4 regions of the Paenibacillus sp. GCM10027626 genome follow, and region 1 is predicted to be linked to each of the others. Evidence: predicted binding sites of a transcription regulator. Region 1 holds the regulator's gene; each other region holds the start of a gene.
What was found. Region 1 encodes Rex, which represses fermentation and respiration genes when NADH is low (regulators of the CRP and FNR family bind a similar motif). Its sites were predicted from a motif close to TTGTGAAATATTTCACAA; they were not measured.
Positions count from the first base shown of each region.

Region 1 (3,815 bases):
TAGGCTTAGCGCAGGCTGAAGATAAAGGAAGTTTAAAAACCGTGCAGCTGCCGTCGCCATTCAATTACCGGGAGCAGGCATTGGTATGCATTCCGCGCAACTTCCCGGTTTTAAAGGGAATGTCGGGAGAGGCGGAATTTATCCAACATCTGGTACAGTCTCTAACAGAAATTGCGGTAGAAACTAAAGGAAGAATGCTGGTATTGTTTACTTCCTATCGCATGCTTAAGCAAGTATACGAGCTGTTAAAGGATGAGCTTGCGCCTCATAGCATCCAGCTGTTAGGGCAAGGAATCGACAGCAGCAACCGCAGCAAGCTTGTGCGCCGCTTTCAACAGCAGGCCGCATCTGTGCTGCTGGGGACAAGCAGCTTCTGGGAAGGAGTCGATATTCCGGGCGACGCCCTTACTTGCTTAGCAATTGTCCGGCTGCCGTTTCAGCCGCCGAATCATCCGCTTGTCGAGGCAAAATCGGAGCTGCTGCAGGCGCAAAATCAAAATCCGTTTCTGAAGCTGTCAATTCCGCAAGCTGTCATTCGGTTTAAGCAAGGTTTTGGCAGACTTGTCCGGACGGCGAATGACCGGGGAATCGTGCTTATCTATGATACCCGGGTCATTGAAACTTACTATGGCAAATACTTTTTGTATTCGCTGCCTGGGCCGAAAATTGAGCATATGCATCTTAATCAAATCGTCCCGCGAATTAGAGAATGGTTGTCCGTGGAAAAAGGGGAAGCAGAGCAATGAAAAAAATTTCTGAAGCCGTCGTTCGCAGATTGCCAGTCTACTTGCAAATTCTCAATGATTTGAATAAGCGTGAGGTGCAGACTGTATCCTCGCAGGAGCTGGGTAATAAGCTCGATCTTAATCCGGCGCAAATTCGTAAGGATCTCGCCTATTTTGGCGAATTCGGACGCAAAGGAATTGGATATGATGTCAATTATTTAATTGAAAAAATCAGGCAAATTTTGAAGCTGGATCAGCCGTTAAGTGTTGGCTTGGTAGGAGCGGGCAATTTAGGCCGGGCATTATGCAATTACAATATGTATCTGAAGGACAATATGAAAATTATGGGTGTTTTCGATGCGAATCCTTCCATTGTCGGCACCGCGATCAACAGCTTGACCGTGCTGCCAATGGAAGATCTCGTCTCCAAAGTGGCCGAATTGAATATTCGCATCGGCATCATAACCGTACCCGCCGGAGCTGCGCAAAATGTAGCAGATCGTTTTGTCGAGGCTGGCGTCAGCGGCATAGTTAATTTTGCTCCGGCTATTTTGCGCGTACCTGACCATATACGCATTCATTACGCTGATTTTACCCGGGAGCTGCTAAGCCTGGCGTATTATTTGGAGAAAGAAGGGGACAACGACAATGAACCGGCTGTGGATTGAAAACGGGACATTCGTAACAATGGATGATGCTCGTCCAATAATAAAAGGGCATATGGTCATAGAAGGCGATCGTATTCAGTATTTGAGCGAGCAGGCGCCCACGATCGAAAATGCAGCGCGCCTGGATGGCCGCGGGCTTGTATTTATGCCGGGCTTAATTAATACGCATGCGCATTCAGCTATGTCCTTGCTGCGCGGCTATTCGGACGATGAAAATTTGCAAGTGTGGCTGGAGCAAAAGATGTGGCCGATGGAGGCGAAATATACCGATGCCGACGCCCGCTGGGGAACAGCGCTTGCAGTCATTGAAATGTTGAAAGCCGGAACGACGGCGTTCGTCGATATGTATGACCGTATGGATATCGTAGCTCAAGTTGTAGAGCAGGCCGGCATGCGCGGTATGCTCACAAGGGGAGTAATCGGCTTGTGCCCGCCTGATGTTCAGACAGCAAAGCTGGAAGAGGCCAAGCAATTCGCCAAAGACTGGAACGGAAAGGCGGGCGGCCGTATCCGGACGATGATGTCTCCGCATGCGCCGTATACTTGCCCGCCGGATTATATTGCGCGGATTATAGAAGCGGCTCATGAGCTGCAAGTGCCTCTGCATACCCATATGTCAGAATCGGCCGCAGAAGTTGAGCAGAATGTGAAGGATTACGGCTGCCGTCCTGTGGAGCATCTGGATAAGCTCGGTTTCTTTTCGCGTCCTTCATTAGTTGCGCATGGCGTACATTTGACGGACGATGAAATTGCGCTGCTGGCTGAGAAGGGAGTGGCGGTTTCGCATAACCCGGCCAGTAATTTGAAATTAGCCAGCGGGGTTGCGCGTGTTCCTGAGCTGTTAAAAGCGGGAGTTACGGTATCGCTTGGAACGGATAGCGCGGCAAGCAATAATAATTTGGATCTTTTCGATGAAATTAGGCTGGCAGCATTGATACATAAAGGTGTATCAGGAGATCCCACTGCTGTTCCGGCATATGAGGCGCTCAAAATGGGCACTGTATATGGCGCTCAAGCAATCGGACAGGCAAGCGATATCGGCATGCTGAAAGTAGGCATGAAAGCAGATTTTATCGCGATCGACAGTGAGCAGCCGCATTTTTATCCTCAGACTGAAATGATTTCTCATTTAGTTTACGCTGGCTCCGGCCGTGATGTAAAACATGTATGGGTAGATGGCGAGCAAGTGGTTCGCAACGGTATTTGTACATTGATTGATGAAGAGCAGGTATTGGCGGAAGCGCAGCGATGCTTTGAAAGGCTGTCACAGCATTGATGCGGATAACAAGATATCGGCGGACACCGGTGCTCACGCCATGGCGGATCACACTAATTATAGCAGCCGCAATTATAATTGCTTTGATTGCATTGAATCAATATTACCGCTACGTGCAGCGCCCATTCTGGGATGAACAAGCGGTTGCGGAAACCAAGGTCAAGGAAGCCGGATTGCTGCAGGAAACCGATCGCGCCGTTAAATATGTATGGGATAATACGGTGTGGATCGTTCACGGCAAGGATGCCGATGGAGACGAAGCTTATGCATGGATGCCGGAGGATGGTGAATCGTCAGTGTTCAAGCTGAAAGAAGGAGTATCGAAACAAAGGTTGGAGGATGCGCTGGCAAAATCAAGAGCGGATGCCAAAATTGAGCATATCAAGCTGGGCTACAAAGACGGCGAGCCGGCATGGGAGGTATTTTATACGAAAAAAGCTTCCGGCAACTATTTCTATGACTTCTTTCGTTTCAGCGATGGTGCATTATTAGTCACCTATACCCTGCCGCAGCAGTAACGGCGGCTCGGCATTACCCGCGGCATCAGCCATTATTGCCATCTATTGCCCGCCCCTAAGTACAGGAGAATGTGATATACTTTCGTATAGCGAATCGTATTGACGTTTTGCTATATGATTAATATTGCATCCTTGGAAGGGGGCTTATTGCAATTATGAAACTACGAATCATACCGATTGCAGTGACTGCAGCGATCTCAGCTGTGCTGCTGTTTGGCGGTTGGTATATTTTTCAGAATATTACGGCATTTCAGCCGCTCGAGCAAATTGTTAAGGACATTCCCGGCGTTGTATCGGCCAAACCGGATATTGGCCGCGATACGGTGACCGTCGATATAACATTTAATGAAGATGCAAATATTCGAAAAGTATACGACACAATAGCGCATGAAGGCAGTAAAGTGATCGGAGATCGCCAGTTGAAGCTCAAAATTGAACAGCCGGACCAAAGTCCGAAGCTAAACGATATATGGGCTGCTTCTTTATTTGATATTGCCCAAGCGATGGAAAGACGGCAATATAAAGAAATTCCCGCTGCGATGCAGAAAATTGCAGCTAGCCATACCGGAGTTTCCGCCGTGTCGGAAATGGACGAGAGTAATGTATATATTACGTTAAAAGACGGCAA
Region 1 is NZ_JBHTHC010000002.1:184,331-188,145, forward strand. Features, by position in the region: gene dinG (ATP-dependent DNA helicase DinG) at 1-746, shown strand, start outside; gene ACFQ0N_RS04640 (redox-sensing transcriptional repressor Rex) at 743-1,393, shown strand; gene ACFQ0N_RS04645 (amidohydrolase family protein) at 1,374-2,669, shown strand; gene ACFQ0N_RS04650 (cell wall elongation regulator TseB-like domain-containing protein) at 2,669-3,187, shown strand; gene ACFQ0N_RS04655 (hypothetical protein) at 3,343-3,815, shown strand, end outside.

Region 2 (3,815 bases), on a different contig from region 1:
CATGAGTCCGATCCGCTGCCCTCCCGTCACTTTGACACATTTCACATCGTATTTCATCGAAATGTCTGCGAGCTTCTTCAAATCTTCCGGGGTTGTGACGCCGCCATACATCCTTGGAACGACGGTATAGGTTCCGTCCTTCTGAATATTAGCGCTCAATCGCTCATTGACGAAACGCGATTCTTTCTCATCTTCGTAGGTGTCCGGATAAATCATGGTCAAATAGTAGTTCAGCGCGGGGCGGCACTTGGAGCAGCCTTCAGACTGGCTCCAGTCCAGTACGTTCATGACTTCTCTGGTCGAGGTCAGCCCTTTGCTCTTGATCTCTGCGACAATCTCGTCGCGGCTGTACGTTGTGCAGGCGCAGATGCCCTGTTTGTTGGAAGTCTTGAAGCCATCGCCAAGGACGTATTGCAGGATTTGCTCGACAATGGGCTTACAACCGCCGCAGGAACGCGTTGCACCCGTGCAGGCTTTGATTTCCTCCACCGTCGTTATTCCTTTATCGGCAATTGCATCCATGATAGCTTTTTTGGTCACTCCATTACAGCCGCACATGATTTCATCGTCAGCCATGGCTTCCACCGAAGCTTGTTTTGCGGCTCCGCCGCCACAGCAGCCGCTCCCCATCAAAGAGTTGTATATTTCGTCGGTCATCACCGTTTTGTCCTTAATGAGCTTTTGCAGACGGGCGGAATCCGCAATGTCTCCGAAAAGTACCGCACCTGTAATCACATTATGTTTTAGCAATATTTTTTTGTAGGTTTGCTTCCATTCATCCTTGTGCGCAATGACGACATGCTCCGGCCCTTCGATAAATTCGCCTGTCGAAAAAACGTCGACGCCCGATATTTTCAGCTTCGTCGATACGACGGAGCCTTCATAAGGAGCCGTTTCTATACCGCACAAGTGCTTTGCAAGCACCATCCCCTGCTCAAAAAGCGGAGCAACCAGACCGTAGCAGACGCCGCGGTGTTCATTGCATTCTCCTACCGAATAAACGCCAGGCATTGAAGTTTGCATGTAGTCGTTCACAATGATTCCGCGATTCGTTATGATCCTGCTAGCTTGGGCCACGGCCACATTCGGCTTGATGCCTACGGCCATGACGACGAACTCGGCTTCCAGCACAGTACCGTCCGAGAACCGAAGACCTTCGACGCGTTCGTCTCCGAGCAGTTCTACCGTTTGGACCCCCATTGCAAACTGAATGCCCTGACGCTCCAGCTCGGCCTTCAGCATCAATGCGGCCTGATGATCAAGCTGTCGCTCCATCAAATCTTCCATCAGATGGACAACCGTTACATTCATGCCGAGATGAACCAGACCTTTGGCGGCTTCCAACCCCAGCAGCCCGCCGCCGATAACGGCTGCTTTCTTGTAAGTCTTGGCCGCCTCCACCATTTGCCGGCAGTCGGAAATATCCCTAAAGCCAACAACGCCTTGTTTATCGCTGCCGGGTATTGGCAGCATAAATGGTTTAGACCCTGTTGCTATAATGACTTTATCGTAATGGACGCGTATTCCGCTTTCCGTCACCACTTGTTGGCTTGCTTCGTCGATATGAGATACCGTCGTCGCGGTATGAAGCGTTATGCCGTTCTCTTTGTACCAGTCCCACCCATTCAATACAATATCGTCGATTGTTTTGCTTTCATCCAAGACGTAAGAGAGCATAATGCGATTATAGTTGGGATACGGCTCACTGCCGAATACGGTAATATCAAACCGTGACGTCAATTTCAATATTTGTTCCACCGTACTGATTCCGGCCATTCCATTGCCAATAATGACAAGCTTTTCTTTACTAAGGGTCATAGCAGGAGCCTCCTCGAAAGTCTCTGATTTGCTGGACTATAGGGAAAGTATAGAGGCATATGGTCAAAATTATAGTGACAAAGCTCACAACCAGATAATTTTTTTCGTCATGTTCCGCCGAAACGCCATAAAGCTCGCTATGTTCATAATTGTGACGGCTTTAGGAACAAAAAAAAGAAGCCTTACTATGAGTGGAAATTCTACGCAATGGTAGAAGCTCATAAAGGGGGTTCTACATCTTGTTCAAATGCTAGTTGGGATTTCGGTACATGTCTTAGCCATGAAACTTTACCGGGATTGCGTATACCGGCTGGAACGCGTCGTCAGCATAGCCGGCGACTCTTTTCGGTAATCGGACTCTTCAGTTTCATTCCGATGTGAGAAGCGCCGTTTGGCTCCTACGATCCAGCGAGAACCAGGCAGATGCGACAGCGTGTAGCTTATTCCAAGAGAAGCCAGGACCGTCAGGGTAAAAGTGAGAAGTGTAAAGGAAACATGACTCCCCCCCAGCTCCATCGGACGGGTAAACCGAGCGATGACATAAATGATCAGCGCATGCACGAGATAACCGCCGAACGAATACCGCCCCATCCAGGAAAGCAGCCGCAGAAAAGCCCGGCTACGGCCCTGCATCATGATGAGCAGTCCATACAGCAGCACCATTTGCGCCACAATGATCACAAAGGTCGAGGGCTTGAGGTACGTCGAAATGTTCAAGTTTACGACCTCCCCCGATCCCCGCAAAACATCCAAACCGAGCCGGATGTACATCCCTATAAATACAAGGCCTGTCCAGGGCAGCAGCCGCGTACACCACGTGCGCCATTTCTGGATGGATGAGGCGCATACCGCACCGATCACAAAGTAGAAGGCATACATCAGAAACCAGTAGCTGCGGTACTCGATCAGGCTGGACCATGGCTCTCCGAGCATTCCTGGCCAGGATCCCATCCGGTAATAGGAGAGATACAGCAAAACCGCATATAACACAAGGGAGCCTGCAATGATTGCAATCACACGCCGTGTTCGTTTGGGTTCATCCCAAGGCTCGAACCTTCTGCGAACCGCCCGGTACGCCCATGCAAACAGCGGAAACAGCAGATAGAATTGTAAAATCATGATGATAAACCACAGCTGATAACCGGTTTGTGGAACGAAAATCTCCTTGAGCAGCGTGCCCCATTCTTGTCCCCCCTTTTGCCAAAAGGAAGGCGTAAACACACGGACATACAGCCAATAAATAAGCGTCCAGCACAAAAAAGGGACGTACACATCCCCGAATCTTTTTTGGATAAATTGCAAGTAATTGAATTTTTCACCATAGTTGTAGAACAGCAGGACGGCTGACAAAAAGACAAATGTCGGGGTTCCAAAACGGGTCAAATGATAAATCATCGTCAGCATAACGGAGTCGGCCTGCTCAATATCAGGCCTGTAAATGTAATCAGCGAGGGAGTGCTGCATTACGATCGCGAGAAATGCGAGTCCTCTCAACTGCGTCCACTCTTCGATTCGTGGTTTGCCCATGATCAAAGTCCTCCTTCTTCATTCTCCCGGAAAGTATACCTTTTGAATCTTAAATGAACCTTAAAGAAAAAAATAACTAGCGTCTAAAAACGACAAAAAGCCCCACATAATGGGGCGCACGACGGATGATTGTTTTTTTCTCATTATCCATGTTTTACTTGCGAAACGCGACAAAAAGACCGACTTCCTTTGTTATGCAAACCGCACCTTCATCCAGTATCTTTGCATTCAGCATAGATTCCAACTTGGTTACTCGGCTGTCAGTCAAATTTTCTCGTCCCCCAGGCGTTGTTCGTATGTAAGCAATGAGTGGTTTAGAATCCGTTACTTGCAGAGCATCCTCATATCGTTTTATACGAATATTCATGAAACCTGCAGCTTCGAGTTGATCCGCTCCATTTTCTAACCCGAATTCGCAGGCGAAGTCCTGACGCCCCAAATCATAATGCGGGTTTAATTCGCTTAAGAAT
Region 2 is NZ_JBHTHC010000029.1:70,710-74,524, reverse strand. Features, by position in the region: gene nirB (nitrite reductase large subunit NirB) at 1-1,818, opposite strand, end outside; gene ACFQ0N_RS34060 (acyltransferase) at 2,107-3,345, opposite strand; gene ACFQ0N_RS34055 (MerR family transcriptional regulator) at 3,500-3,815, opposite strand, start outside.
Region 2: nirB (nitrite reductase large subunit NirB) is a predicted target of Rex. The motif match lies at 1,891-1,908, and genes of this name have one in related genera.

Region 3 (3,815 bases), on a different contig from region 1:
CGAGGATGCTGAGCGCAAACGGGATTTCTATCCCGTATTTAAGTTCGTTGTTGGCCGTGAGAACACCGCCAAAAACAAGCGGGGCTTGAGTGGAGGTCTCAAAATGCCATTCCACCGCCGCCAACTTCTCAGGCTGATATTTGGCCAAATATTTGCCGGATAGATCGCCGATTACGGCGCTGGCAATAATGAAGACGAAGGCGGACACCATTGTCAGCTTCAACGCTTTTTTATAGTAGACATGATTGCGCCCCTTCAGTAATGACCAGGCTGCTATAGCTGCGAGCACGAAAGCGCAGGTCAAATATGCGGTTACAAGAACGTGAGTGACTTTGGTCGGCATGGCGGGGCTGAGCATTGCGGCAAATGGAGCGATATCGGTTATTTTGCCGTTCTGCACCGTGACGCCGGCTGGGGCGTTCATAAAGGCATTGACGATTGTAATGAAAAAAGCGGAAGCGGAGGAGCCGACAACGACCGGGATCAGCAGCCAGAGATGAACCGTCCGTTTTTTAAAACGGTCCCATGTATATAAGTAGATGCCAAGAAAGATGGCTTCAAAAAAGAAAGCAAAGGTCTCCATAAACAGCGGCAGTGCAATGGACTGTCCGGCAACGCGCATAAAGCTTGGCCAAAGCAGGCTTAGCTGGAGTCCGATAGCAGTTCCTGTTACGACGCCGATTGCTACCGTTATGACAAATCCGCGCGTCCACCTTCTGGCCAGCAGCAAATAATGCGGATCACGCCGTCTAATTCCCATCCATTCCGCCAGGGCGATCATCATGGGAACGCCGACCCCGAGTGTAGCAAAAATAATATGGAAGCCCAAAGTAAATGAAGTCAAAATGCGGCTGTAGATGACTGGATCATATCCGTTAAGCAGCACAGGCTCATATCCTTCCTTTTTAGAATAAGTAACGGGTTAATGACAACAGCATGACGATGGCGACGACGGAACATAGCAGGATAAGCCGTTTTTCTTGCAGCTTTCCTCGGTCCATAGGCTGGCTCCTTTCCTAATATAAGTTAAGATGGGATGTTGCTGTTATTATTATACAAAGTTAATGTGATTATTTTCACAAGGGATGTGTCGCATATTTGTCATCCATTTGGCAAAATGATGGCGGAAGAATATAGGAGTAAGAGCGGAAGCAAGGGGGGATGCCGCATGAATTTGGTTGTGACAATTGCAAGCGGCGTATCCAAAAGTTTATTCCTGCCGGGAAGGAGAGGATTCAGCGCGATTATTGATTTCACGCTCAAAGTATTGCTGCAGCTCGGCCAACTTTCGAGGGTCCTGCATGGCCGGCTTATTCTTGAAATAATGCTCGACAAGAAGCTCCCAGTTTGGTGTGATTTTTTGGGAGCGCATGCCGCGAATAGCTTGTTTCACGAGGCGGCGTTCCTTGGCGTTAGAATACACATCTTTGTAGTGCTGGGCATAGGTGAAATCTAGCCGCTCAAATATCGCTTTGAAAACTTCAGCAGTCATACGCGCGTCATCCAAGGCGCGATGCGCAGATCCTTCTGCTGGAATTCCAAGCTCGGCCAGCGCGCCCTCCACGCTCACATCGTTGGTCAGCTTGCGGTCGCGCAAAAAGCCTTTTAACAAATCGTAGTACGTTACTTGCAGCCAGTATTGATCATCAAGCTTGTGCATACGGGTATCAAATACGATCCGTTTCATATCCTCCCCGCCCCAAGTAAACAGAATGAATGATTCGCTGCGGTTCAGCCATCCGATAAAATCCTGGATCACTTTCGGAAAGCGGGCGGCACTATCGATCGCTTCCTGCGGGATGCCGGTCTTTTTCTTAATGAAGTCGTTCAGCTTGGCAAAATAAACAGGTTTAATAAAGGCTGCAAATTCATCGATCTGCTGCAGCTGAGCATCCAGTCGAACGGCGCCGATCTCAATGACTTCCATCGGTTTATCGCTGGCGAATTTACGGCCATTAAATTCAATATCCAAAATAATGTAATCCATTGTAGAGCCTCCACATCTTTCAAGTATCTTTCATTGTAGTACAGGTGGCGCAGCAAGTAAATCGGCTGGCGTTTGATTCGGCAACACTTTCACAAAAGCGCTGCCATGTAAAGTGAAGCTGCGGTTTAAAAACACGCCAAAACGGAGGACAAACGGCAAAAAACATCCATTACAGAGCCAGAGGCGCCCAGAATGCGCATTATTGCAGCATAAGGTTTATTATTTACGGATAATGGGGATTGTCATGCGCAAAAACCGCCGCTGGCTGAAGGCTGGCGAAGGCCTGTATCGACTATATGATTGGCAAGTGAAGCAAAAAAGAAGCCGTCTTACAAAGCAGCTGCTTGCTGCTTGTGAGACGGCTTCTGACGGTTTTTTCGTGACGTCGCAAGGTCCGCAGCCCTGTTGTTTTGGCACGATTGTTCACAGATAACGGAATGATGGTCCGTTTGTTCGATTGCGAAATAACTAAGATCTGGAAAAATAACCTAGTCCTTCTCAGCGTCGTTCGGTTGAACGGAAAAATAAGCTCAAATATTGTAGTTTGTGCAACAAACTCCAAAGTGGGAACGAGTATTCCCTGAATTGTTGTATGAAATGCAACAATCTGCTCCTCAGGGAGCTTAAATTAGTGATGATTGTTGCAGAGTGTACAATATTTTCAGCCAATACCGCAGAATTCGGGGTCAAATGTTGCATTTTGGAGTCAATTTCATAATAACAGCTCTGACAAGTTGGGGCTAACGAATCACAGACACGCTATTCGCCTATCCATCGCCTTTTTCAGCGTGTAACGAATCTCAAACACGTTATTCCGGGGAAAAAGGAGAGAAAGCCGCCGATTTTCGGTGATTAACGATCGGTAGATTCGTTAGAGCCCAAACAGCCTCATTTTGAGCCGAATAAGAGTTGTCAGGTTCGTTAGCGTCAAAGCTCAAAAAGAGCAGCGAGCGGTAGCTTTAAGCGGCCTGGTGCCGTCTGCAAACTTTTGAGATTTGGGGAGGTAACTCCTTTTTTAGGTGTAAAAAAGTCAGTAATACCAAGGGTTTCGAATTGTGAAATTAACTCTTTTGTGCAGCATTTGCTCTGCCTATCTCGGAACAATTAGCTCCCTTTTACCGGAAGCTCTTAATCCCGCAGCAGCAGCAGGTTGATAAACTCATCTTCGCTCAATTTGCCGAAATAGCGTGTAAGATCGACAGAGGCCAGCTTCAAGCGTAATGCCGCTTCTTCATAGCGCGTGCCGATAAGCAGCTCTTCCAGCTCGGTGACATCGTGGGCGCCGAAATAGTCGCCGAACAGGCGAATGCCGACAAGATGTCCGTCTTCAACATCCAGCCGGGCGTCGATGATGCCGGAGGTGAATTTGCGGATATTCTCAATGTTGCATTTTGGCGAACGTCCGTAGTTCCAGTCCCAGTTGCGGTAGCGCTCCTCAGCGAGCTTGGCAACGGCGCTCCACTCCGCATCTGTCAGCGGATAATGAGTAACCTCGCCGTCCGCGCCGCCGAACAGCTCGCGCAGCAGGGCAGCATGGAATTGTTCGATCGTCATCGGCTCACGCAAAAACTCCGAAATGTTGGCCACGCGGCCGCGTACCGATTTTGTCCCTTTGGATTCAATTTTAATCGGCTTGACTTTCAGCGCGGAGGAGACATTTTCCATGGCGGAATTAAAAAGCAGGGTGCCATGGCTGAACATTCGCCCCTTGCTGGCAAATTGGGCATTGCCGGAAATTTTGCGGCCATCGACTTGAATATCGTTGCGTCCGCTTAATTCGGCGTTTACCCCGAGCTTATGCAGCGCATCGATGACAGGGCGGGTGAAC
Region 3 is NZ_JBHTHC010000004.1:190,363-194,177, reverse strand. Features, by position in the region: gene ACFQ0N_RS10700 (cytochrome ubiquinol oxidase subunit I) at 1-886, opposite strand, end outside; gene ACFQ0N_RS10695 (3'-5' exonuclease) at 1,211-1,987, opposite strand; gene ACFQ0N_RS10690 (hypothetical protein) at 2,232-2,420, shown strand; gene lplA (lipoate--protein ligase) at 3,116-3,815, opposite strand, start outside.
Region 3: ACFQ0N_RS10700 (cytochrome ubiquinol oxidase subunit I) is a predicted target of Rex. The motif match lies at 1,065-1,082, and genes of this name have one in related genera.

Region 4 (3,815 bases), on a different contig from region 1:
ACAACACTTTGACTGCCTTTTCCACCGTCACATCATTTCTTAGCTTTCCGTCCCCCTTTGCCTCCATCATAAACTGTTGAAACAAAGCGAACATATTGGGCGACTCGGCTCCAAGTTCCTCATGACCGGGAAACAGTAATCGAACCTCGGCTTCGCTCAGCTCCGGCATGCAAGGATGCATATGCTTCTCAACCAAAAAGGATATCAAGCTTGGAATTAACCCTGGGCTTTCCTTAGATTGTTCAGCTACGTTATGCAGGATATGTCTGACGGCCGTAAATCCCCGCTTACACTCTGCCTTAATCTCAATGATTCGTTCGGTCAACCATACGCGCATAAAATAGACGAGCAGGTCTTCCTTCCTCTGAAAAAATTTAAAGAAGGTAACACGGGACACCTCCGCTTTCCGGCAAATGTCGTCGAGCATCACATCCCTAAACATGCCATCTCCTATCAATGATAAAGTAGCTTCATAGAAAGCCACCTTTGTTCTTGCTTTTTTCAATTCTCTTAATGAAATATCGTTATGCATACTGCCCACCCTTAAATTAGCTTACTTCGATAAATAAATTAACATGAGTTAATTTATTTTGTCAAGATAAAGTGCTTGATGCTAACATAAAAAGCTGCAGCCCCGGTAAACGACCAGGAACTACAGCTTTGATTCCACTATATTTGGATCAGCTATTACACTTCTCAACCAACCGGCTGCTGCCAGACTTGAAACTTGTTGCCGTCCGGATCCTTGAAATTCAACTGCAGTCCGCAGCCGCCTTCATCACGCACCTCTTGCTCCATCCACACGCCCGACTCGCGCAGTGACAACTCCAATGTCCGGATATCGTCCGTCTCGAAACAGATGGGAAACATCTCGAATTGTGAACCATCCTCCGTCCAACCGGTCGTCGTGAAATGCAGCGGATGCCCTTCGGGACTCGGAAGGAGAAACAGCCATTGACCGCTGCCCATAATCATAATGGCTCCCTTTCCCGGCTTAATCGGTGAACGCAAGGTCAAACCCAGCACCTGTTCATACCAAGCTGCGGATGCAGCAACGTTTGTTACTGGAAGATAAGCACATTCTATTCGCTTGAGCAAAGCCTTCTTCGTCATCGATCGCTTCCTCCTTCGATTGAGTACTCCTTAGGGGCTACTCTACTTCTATATTAAGCGATCATGCCAGTCTTAGATAGCATTTTTCCGAAAAATCGTCCTGTTGACGATCTCCGCCAAAACAATGAGTATTACAATCGAGCCATATACACTGATCATATAGCTAACCGTGTAGGCGAAGCCGAATCCATTATGAAAAAGTGCTGCAATCAGATGAATGAACAGATTGGTAAAACAAAAAGCATAGCTGCGAACCATCCATTGCCGATGTCGGACGGTTTGCTTTTTTCTTATTTTAATAATGGCCACAACCGTCGTAACCATCCACCATATATTGAGCATATTAAAAGCTATGCTAACAGGTTTTCCTCCAGTGGAATAAGGCGCCATATAGCCGGATGTAAGATCTGTCCCGATAACAGCACCTACATATAGATAGCCCATTATTCGATGAAGCTTGCGATGATGATCCCTGGAAATTTTCCTGGAAAAATTGAATGCTCCAGCTATGGCGGCCGCACAAGCAAATATGATATGCACTTTCATGACGTCTAGCCATATTGAAGTGTTGATTGGACGTTTCGATCCGCTTTTGTGACTCAGAAATTCAGCAGCTTGCGGGTCATGAAAAAAGTTAATATAAACCGTGTAAACAATAGCGCCGATGGCGGCAGCAAGCAAGAAAAGATAGAGCTGCTTCTTACCGGACATTCCAAATACCTCTCTCTGTTCAATTGCCCATGCATAGGCAACTATGCTGTACTATGATGTGTCTAGTCTACTATAACAGAGAAGCAGATAAGGCACCATCACCATGCACGGTGGCATGGGGTAAAAAAGAGAAGCTCCAGCAACTTCCTGCCGGGGCTTCTCTCGCTTAATCTATTAAAATTACGACGAAATCGTCTGATCTTTCTTGCTGCGCTTGCGCATGTTCCATGGCGTTCCGAGGAATGGCAATGCCCATCTATCAAGGCCATACCAGCCGGCTACCTTCCAGGCCAATACGAGCCATGTAGCCAGAATGAATAATAGCGGATTCGTGCTCAGCGTTCCTGCGAACAGGAAGCTGGCGTTCATAAAGGCACCAAAGAAAGCGGCGACCCCCGTCAGCAAGCCTAAAATAAGCCCAAGGCCAACGAGTACCTCACCGAAAGCTACGCAATAAGAGAACAGCTTTGCATTCGGCAGCACCATATTTTCCAAGAATGATGCATACCAGCCCGAAACGTCTCCGCCGTTTTCCGCCTTGCCGAGCGCTCCTTTTATAAATCCGGTCAGACCTGCGCCAGCTTCACTGCCGACCCACTTCTCACTCGTAACTTTGCCCCAGCCTGCTGTCAGCCAGGCATAACCCAGATACAGCCGAATTACCAGCCAAATCAGACCCGATCGCGTGTTATTGAACAGGAAGTTCGAAACCGGGTTTTCGGGAATAATAATATTTTTCCCTTTCAATTCTTCCTTCATTGACAACTACATCAACCTCCGAATGTTAAAATTTTCATTAACCTCTATCCTAAGACCATTCCTGGAAATTGTAAAGCCCAGAAAATATGAAATTAGTACAAAGCGGCGGAAAATGTGTCTTTTCTCTTCAAAAACTCGTTATTGGCGGTTTATGACAATTAATCAGTTCTTCTTGACTATTAAATTAGTGCCTATGATTCAAGATTTATCCATTTATCATTGCAGGTGGAAGCTTTGGATGTTGTCTGCGATCGCTTCATTTTGTGGATTCAATATCCAATCAATGCACTTCCAGCCCAAAATTTCTTCGGAATAATTTCCAGTTATGGGGCTGCGTCGCCCCCCTCTTCCCCAAGCTCCACACTATATTCGGCTTTCCTGTATAAAGTTCTTCCAGCAACCGCCGCGCTCATCGCCAGCCGCCATGTTAACGTGCATATATTTCAACCCAAGCCGGCCAGTAGCCTAACCCAAGCGCGCACCTCTTCCCATCGTTGCAATATGCAGCGACTGCTCACGCACCGGAAAACGAAATCTCCCTCCTCTTATTTCAGCGCGGTGAACAGTCACCTTATCGCCTGTGAGATCAGCTTCATTGCAGGCAAGATTAGCCGCCAACACAGTTTGGACAGTGTTTAGCGCCTGTCTTCTATTGGATGAATTCATTCTTCCCCTCCAACTGCAAAAGTGAAAAACAGGCCACAAACACGAATTGTTTGCAGCCTGTCAACTAGTTATTATATGCATGTTTTATACAAAAAAAAGAGTTTCAAAATTTTCATAGACTCTATTCAACATCATAACAGACCGATTATTATCAGTCTATATTTTTCCTGAAAATTATGCAAAAATCTTCCTACGTCTATAAATAACTAGTAGGAGGATATCTATGATTCCAACCCGACTATCTGCATTCTGTTCCGTTGCCCCTCTATTCCGCCAAGTCACTGATTGGACACTACTAAGGAGCTGGTCGCTTTCCGAGGTGTATAGAGCAACCTTGCCATCAGGTGAAACCCGCATTATTAAGTGGGGTAACGCCGAGATGGCTGGCGAAGCCGCTATTTACCGGCAGCTGATTCATCCGCTTAAGATCAGCGCCCCGTACATTTACAGCGATTTTAACATGGATACTAGCGCGGTGATCATTATGGAGGACGCCGGAGAACATAATTTGGAACAGCTTCCCTCTGCCGCGGCGTTTCTTGAATCGGCACGGGAGTTGGCCCGGC
Region 4 is NZ_JBHTHC010000006.1:290,854-294,668, reverse strand. Features, by position in the region: gene ACFQ0N_RS14400 (TetR/AcrR family transcriptional regulator) at 1-532, opposite strand, end outside; gene ACFQ0N_RS14395 (VOC family protein) at 697-1,113, opposite strand; gene ACFQ0N_RS14390 (DUF2306 domain-containing protein) at 1,186-1,824, opposite strand; gene ACFQ0N_RS14385 (DoxX family membrane protein) at 2,005-2,583, opposite strand; gene ACFQ0N_RS14380 (hypothetical protein) at 3,049-3,249, opposite strand; gene ACFQ0N_RS14375 (phosphotransferase) at 3,473-3,815, shown strand, end outside.
Region 4: ACFQ0N_RS14385 (DoxX family membrane protein) is a predicted target of Rex. The motif match lies at 2,606-2,623, and genes of this name have one in related genera.